3 regions of the Basfia succiniciproducens genome follow, and region 1 is predicted to be linked to each of the others. Evidence: riboswitches for the same ligand, from Rfam matches in the RefSeq annotation. Region 1 holds a riboswitch; each other region holds the start of a gene.

Region 1 (2,201 bases):
TTGGAAAGCAAATGACAAGCTGTTAATTGAAGGGCCTTACGGGCGTTTTACCTTCGCCGATGATGCCCAACAACAAATCTGGATTGCCACGGGAATCGGCATTACGCCGTTTATGGCTCGCTTGGAAGAACTGGCGCAATCAACACATAAGCAAACCGTGGATTTGTTTTATAGCTATCGTGAAAGCGATCCCGTTTTAATAGCGGAATTACAACAAAAATCGGCTGAAGCCGGTATCAATCTGCATTTACGTTGCTCCGCCGAACAAAGTCGCCTGACTTCAGCTGATATTATCAATACGGTGAAGGACCTGACCAAAACAAGCTTTTGGTATTGCGGTATCTCAGCATTCGGCGATACCTTACGCAAAGATTTATGCCGACAAGGATTGCCGGCGAGTCGTTTTCATCAAGAACTTTTCGAAATGCGATAGGGAAAGTTTAATCGTCGGATAAAAGTGTGGTCGTTTTTTTGCGATTTTTGAAAAATGCCGAAAAATGACCGCACTTTAATACCGACGGACGAATATCATTTTTAGTGACCAGGCTCACAATTCGAATAAAAAGTTTTGTTTTCATTGTTAAATCATTCTAAACTTAATCCTCATTAGTCGGGGTGCTGCATTTTGCGGCTGAGATAATACCCGTGAACCTGAAACAGCTAATACTGGCGTAGGGAACTAACCGCAAGCCTTTTCGGTTTTCAATAACTCATTGTCACACCGCTATTTTGCCATTCTCCCGATATCCGTTTTACGCCTTTGCTATTCAATAACATTGTTTTTTGAATATCCATCAGCACTAAATTATTCTTTAAACGATAAAGGAGAAAATAATGGTTATCCCTCAAGTGCTTACTATTGCAGGCTCTGACAGTGGCGGCGGCGCCGGTATTCAGGCGGATCTAAAAACTTTTCAAATGCGCGGTGTGTTCGGCACTTCGGTAATTACCGCGGTAACCGCACAAAATACGCTGGGTGTTTTCGATATTCACCCGATTCCCCTCGCCAGCATTCAGGCGCAATTGAGAGCGGTTGCGAAGGATTTTAGTATTTCCGCCGTGAAAATCGGCATGTTGGGCAATACGGAAATTATTCAATGTGTGGCGGACTGTCTGGAACAATATCAATTTTCTCATATTGTGCTAGATCCGGTGATGATCGCCAAAGGCGGCGCAACACTTTTAGAACAAAGTGCGGTTGCCGCATTAAAAAATTTGATACTGCCTAAAGCCTGCCTCATTACGCCGAATATTCCCGAGGCGGAACGTATTACCGGCACTCAAATTAAAAACGAAGCGGATATTTTCAACGCGGCACAAATTTTTCATGAACTAGGCACAAATACGGTGGTGATCAAAGGCGGACATCATAATAATTCGCAAAGTAAGCTCTGCAAAGACTGGGTTTTTACTCAAAAAGGCTATTTCACCTTGGAAGCTCCTCGCTTCGCTACACCGCACACCCATGGTACCGGTTGCACCTTTTCAGCCTGCCTTACCGCCGAACTTGCTAAAGGTAAGCCTGTTGAACAAGCGGTTCGCACGGCAAAAAGCTACATTACGGCGGCAATCGGTCATCCGTTAAATATCGGCCACGGGCACGGACCGACAAATCATTGGGCATATCAAAATGAACAAGATTAAATCCATGCTTTCCGTTTATTTTATTGCGGGTTCGCAAGATTGCCGCCATTTACCCGGGGAGCCGACTGAAAATCTGCTGACGATTTTGCAACGGGCATTGGAAGCGGGCATTACCTGCTTTCAGTTTCGGGAAAAGGGCGAGCAATCTCTGGCTTGCGATCCCCAATTAAAACGACGATTAGCTCTTAAATGCCTGCAATTATGCCGGCAATTTCAGGTTCCTTTTATTGTTAATGACGATGTTGAGCTTGCCTTATCCATTCAAGCCGACGGCATTCATGTGGGGCAAAAAGACACAGCGGTGGAAACCATTTTGCGCAATGCCCGCAATAAACCCATTATTGGATTATCAATTAATACATTAGCACAAGCATTAGCAAATAAAGATCGGCAGGATATTGATTATTTCGGTGTCGGCCCAATTTTCCCGACAAATTCTAAAGCTGATCATTCGCCCGTCGTCGGTATGAATTTTATTCGACAAATCCGACAATTGGGCATAGATAAACCCTGTGTTGCCATAGGCGGAATTAAAGAGGAAAGCGCCGCGATATTAC
Region 2 (2,201 bases), 760 kb from region 1:
CGCAATAGAATTTCCGCAAAATCCACTAATCCGGCTCGATCGCAGGTATCCTGATAAATGCGATAAATATTAATCCATTCACGCTCTTGTTTATCGTTATTATCATCAATTTGGTGAGGGCGTAATCCGTCATCTTTTTTATTATTGATATACCAACAAGCCTGTTTTGCGGGAAACATTTTTTCATCGTAATTATGTAGTTTAAGCAGGCGTTTCAGTAAACGTAGCTGATCTTCGCTGTCCAGAATTTGGAAATCCTGCGGTAAATTCGCATCCAGATAATGAGCACGCAATAATCGGTGGGCAATACTGTGAAAAGTGCCCACCCACATACCGAACAAACGGCGGGAAGAATGTTGTGAAAGGGTGGATTCAATACGCTGGCGCATTTCCGCCGCCGCTTTATTGGTAAAGGTTACTGCCATGATACTGCCTTCAGAAATTCCTTCAACGGCAATTAACCAAGCGATTCGGTGCGTTAGCACTCTGGTTTTACCGCTGCCGGCACCGGCCAACACAAGATAATTTCCAAGCGGCGCCGCTACAGCTTCACGTTGTTTATCGTTTAATCCGTCGAGTAATTCTGAAATATCCATCAATTTACCGTTTTATCTGTTTATTTTTACAGGGGATTATATTGTCTGTATGGCATTTGTCAATGCAATCCTCCGACCTCATTTACAAATAAAAGGAAACCTTTTATAGTTATCGCCGTTAGTCGGGGTGCTTAAATTAGCTGAGAAAATACCCGTGAACCTGATACAGTTAACACTGGCGTAGGAAACTAATCAATCTATTGAGAACTCTTTCGTTTAAGTGTTGGTTGTTTTGTTTTCACTAGTCAAGGAGCAGATCAATGACAACTTTACTATCATCACATCCTCTCAAAACTTTGATAAAATCGACCGCACTTTTATGCGGATTATCCTTATTTCTTCCCTCCGGCGCACAGGCTGAAGGCAAACTCAATATTTATTGCAGCGTACAAAACACGACCTGCGAAAAAGTCGCGCAAGCTTTTTCAAAAAAATATAATGTGAAAACCCAGTTTGTACGTAACAGTACAGGTACGGTATTAGGCAAAATTAAAACGGAAAAAGATAATCCGCAAGGAGACATTTGGTATGGCGGAACCCTCGAACCGCATTTGCAGGCGGCGGATTTAGGTTTGCTGGAAAAATACCGTTCGCCTAACCAAAAAGATATTTTGCCGATATTTAAAGATCTCACTGAAAAACGTGGCGAATACACTTCCGTTATTTATCTAATGGAACTCAGTATGGGCATAAACAGTAAGAAATTAGCCTCGCTCAATATCGAGCCGCCCAAATGTTTTGCCGATTTGCTCGATCCCCGCTTCAAGAACCAAATTCAATATGCAGATCCCCGTGTATCCGGTACCGGTTATTCTTTCTTAATTGCCTTGGTTTCCCTTTGGGGGGAAGAAAAAGCCTTTGATTTCTTAGCCAAATTAAATAAAAACATTGCGCAATATACTAAAAGCGGGCTGGCGACCAGCAATCTGGCAAGCGGCGAAGTCGCCGTGGACATCAGTTTTTTCCACACTTACGTTCGGGAAAAAGAAAAAGGCGCTCCGGTTGAAGGCGTTTATCCTTGCGAAGGAACCGCTTATACTTTAGGGGCAACCAGCATTATTAAAGGCGCCCGCAATTTAGATAACGCCAAATTATTCACCGATTGGGCATTAACGCCGGAAGCGCAGGAAGTGCATTGGCGCGAAGCGGATTCCTATCAACTGCCGGCAAATATTCATGCGCAATATTATCCGGGCATGCATGTGCCGGCTAATCCTAAGATCATTGATATTGACTTTATCCGTTTCGGTTCCAACGAACAAAGCAAACTACTGATTGAACGCTGGGTGAACGGCATTTTAAGTAACCAGCCGCAATAAACAAAAAAACGGCATTCAAAATCATCGAATGCCGTTTGCTTTTTATACAAAAATCCGGAAATTTTAACCGCACTTTTTAACCGTTTTCGACAAATTGTTCCCTTAATTTATGCAATTGGTCACGAATTGCGGCCGCTTTTTCAAATTCCAAATCCTGCGCAAATTTATACATTTGCTGTTCAAGTTTCTTAATTTGTTGCTGATATTCTTTCGCAGTCATCGGTATTGCATAAGTTGTCGCAGGCTCGGCCGCTTTTTGGCTACGCTGTTTGTTTCTTGATTTATT
Region 3 (2,201 bases), 900 kb from region 1:
GTTCGCGCCGAAAATGATGCCAACTGTTTTGCGCTTTCCGAAGCCTGGGATGAAGAAAACCAACAATATCCGTTTGTCTTAGGTTTAATTCTCGGTACAGGCTTCGGCGGTGGGCTTATTTTTAACGGCAAAGTTCATTCCGGTCAAATCGGAATGGCGGGGGAGTTAGGCCATTTGCAGTTAAACTACCACGCCTTGAAATTGCTGGGTTGGGATAAAGCGCCGATTTATGATTGCGGTTGCGGTAATCGCGCCTGTTTGGATACTTATTTATCGGGTCGCGGATTCGAAATGTTATACCGTGATTTAAAAGGTGAAGCGCTTTCTGCCAAAGAAATTATTGAGCGGTTCTATGCTGCGGATAAAACTGCGGTAGATTTTGTCGGACTTTTTATTGAGCTTTGTGCGATTTCTTTAGGTAATATTATTACGGCGCTGGATCCGCATGTAATAGTACTCGGTGGCGGATTATCCAATTTTGATTATCTCTATGAAGCCTTGCCGAAGGCGTTACCAAAACATCTTATGCGCAGTGCGAAAGTGCCGGTAATTAAAAAAGCCAAATACGGCGATTCCGGCGGTGTGCGTGGTGCAGCCGCTTTATTCCTTACCAAATAATTAAACAAGCCCGTAAATACGGGCTTTATTATTATAATTCCTGATAAATCATTATTATATTTAATGATTAGAACTGCGGTCGGTTTTGTTCTAAAATTCTCGCGAATTTTAAATTTGAGTATGCCGCTATTAATTCCCGTTTTTTCAAGGGCGTTTTTTGTGTTTAACAGCGTTTGCATCGGGCGATAAATCCGCTAATTTCGGCTTGCTTATTTTGTGTAAAAGATTAAACTAAATTCTGTTCTCAACGGGGTGCTTCTTCGGAGGCTGAGAGAAACTCGTAGAACCTGATCTGATTAATTACAGCGTAGGGATTTGAGAAAGGTTAAATAAAAATTCGGCAGAATTTGACCGCACTTAAATTCCTTTAATTTTGATTAAAGGATTTTTTATGTCTAAATTGAAAACTTTTCTTTTTTTGACCGCACTTTTTATATCCGATTACGGATTAAGTGCTGTTCAACCTCTTCATATTTATGCGGAAGAATATTTTGCCGCGGATTGGGGGCCGGCGCCCGAAGTGAAAGCGCAGTTTGAACGGGCTTATCCTCAATGCCAAGTGACAATTCAATCTTTTGACAGCCGTACCACAATGTTAAACCGTTTGCGTTTAGAAGGGAAAAACACAAAAGCCGATATCGTGCTGGGAATGGATAATCATCAGCTTGAAGCCGCTGAAAAAACAGGCTTATTCGCACCGGCAAAGGTGGATTTTAGTCGATTGTCTTTGCCTGTTGAATGGAAAAACACTACATTCGTACCTTACGAATTTTCTAAATATGCTTTTATTTATGATAAAAGCAAATTAACAAATCCGCCCGAAAGTTTGAAAGAATTGGTAGAACGTGAAGATTTAAAGGTGATATATCAGGATCCAAGAACCAGCAGTATCGGGCGCGGGTTACTGGTTTGGATGAATAAGATTTATCCTCCGGAGCAAGTGGAAAAAGCCTGGCAACAATTACAAAAGCATACTTTAACCGTCGGTAAGGGCTGGTCCGAAACTTACGGTACCTTTTTGAAAGGGGAAGGTGATTTGGTTTTAAGTAATAATACCTCGCCAATCTATCATTTATTAACCGATCAAAAAGAGAATTATGCGGCGACGGAATTCAGTGAAGGTGAGACCTTACAAATTGATTTTGCAGGCAAAATTGCCGGCAAACATAATATATGTGCCGATGAATTTTTAGCCTTTTTGCTCAAGCCCGAAATTCAAAATATCATTATTATCAAAGGTGTTATGCTACCGGTAGTAGAGGGTGATCTTGAACCGCATTATGCCGCTTTAAAAAATGCGGTAATGCAGGGTAAGACTATTGATACTTTATCGGTTAGCGCAGAGCAAATAAAACACTGGATTGAAGTCTGGCAGCGGGCGTTAAGTAAATAATTTTATGAATAAATGGTTCCCTCGCCGGCATATTATGCGCCCAAGCCAATATGCCGCAGGATTGTCGGTTCTATTGTTACTGGTTTGTGTGTACGGCGGCGCTTTGCAAGCGGTGTTCAATACGGGAGAGCCTTACCCTTGGCGGCATTTATGGCAAGACGATTATTTACATCGGGTTTTGCTATTCAGC

What was found. A riboswitch is a leader RNA that binds a small molecule or an ion and turns the genes downstream of it on or off. The one in region 1 is predicted to bind thiamine pyrophosphate.
Region 2: linked by a shared signal. The riboswitch ahead of A4G13_RS04465 (ABC transporter substrate-binding protein) and the one ahead of thiD (bifunctional hydroxymethylpyrimidine kinase/phosphomethylpyrimidine kinase) in region 1 are both predicted to bind thiamine pyrophosphate.
Region 3: linked by a shared signal. The riboswitch ahead of thiB (thiamine ABC transporter substrate binding subunit) and the one ahead of thiD (bifunctional hydroxymethylpyrimidine kinase/phosphomethylpyrimidine kinase) in region 1 are both predicted to bind thiamine pyrophosphate.

The regions. Positions count from the first base shown of each region.
Region 1 is NZ_CP015031.1:247,354-249,554, reverse strand. It holds gene A4G13_RS01220 (ferredoxin reductase family protein) at 1-433, shown strand, start outside; gene A4G13_RS01215 (hypothetical protein) at 441-578, opposite strand; TPP riboswitch at 602-695, shown strand; gene thiD (bifunctional hydroxymethylpyrimidine kinase/phosphomethylpyrimidine kinase) at 835-1,644, shown strand; gene thiE (thiamine phosphate synthase) at 1,631-2,201, shown strand, end outside.
Region 2 is NZ_CP015031.1:1,011,823-1,014,023, forward strand. It holds gene uvrD (DNA helicase II) at 1-596, opposite strand, end outside; TPP riboswitch at 710-800, shown strand; gene A4G13_RS04465 (ABC transporter substrate-binding protein) at 857-1,915, shown strand; gene uvrB (excinuclease ABC subunit UvrB) at 1,992-2,201, opposite strand, start outside.
Region 3 is NZ_CP015031.1:1,145,439-1,147,639, reverse strand. It holds gene nagK (N-acetylglucosamine kinase) at 1-618, shown strand, start outside; TPP riboswitch at 857-950, shown strand; gene thiB (thiamine ABC transporter substrate binding subunit) at 1,010-2,011, shown strand; gene thiP (thiamine/thiamine pyrophosphate ABC transporter permease ThiP) at 2,016-2,201, shown strand, end outside.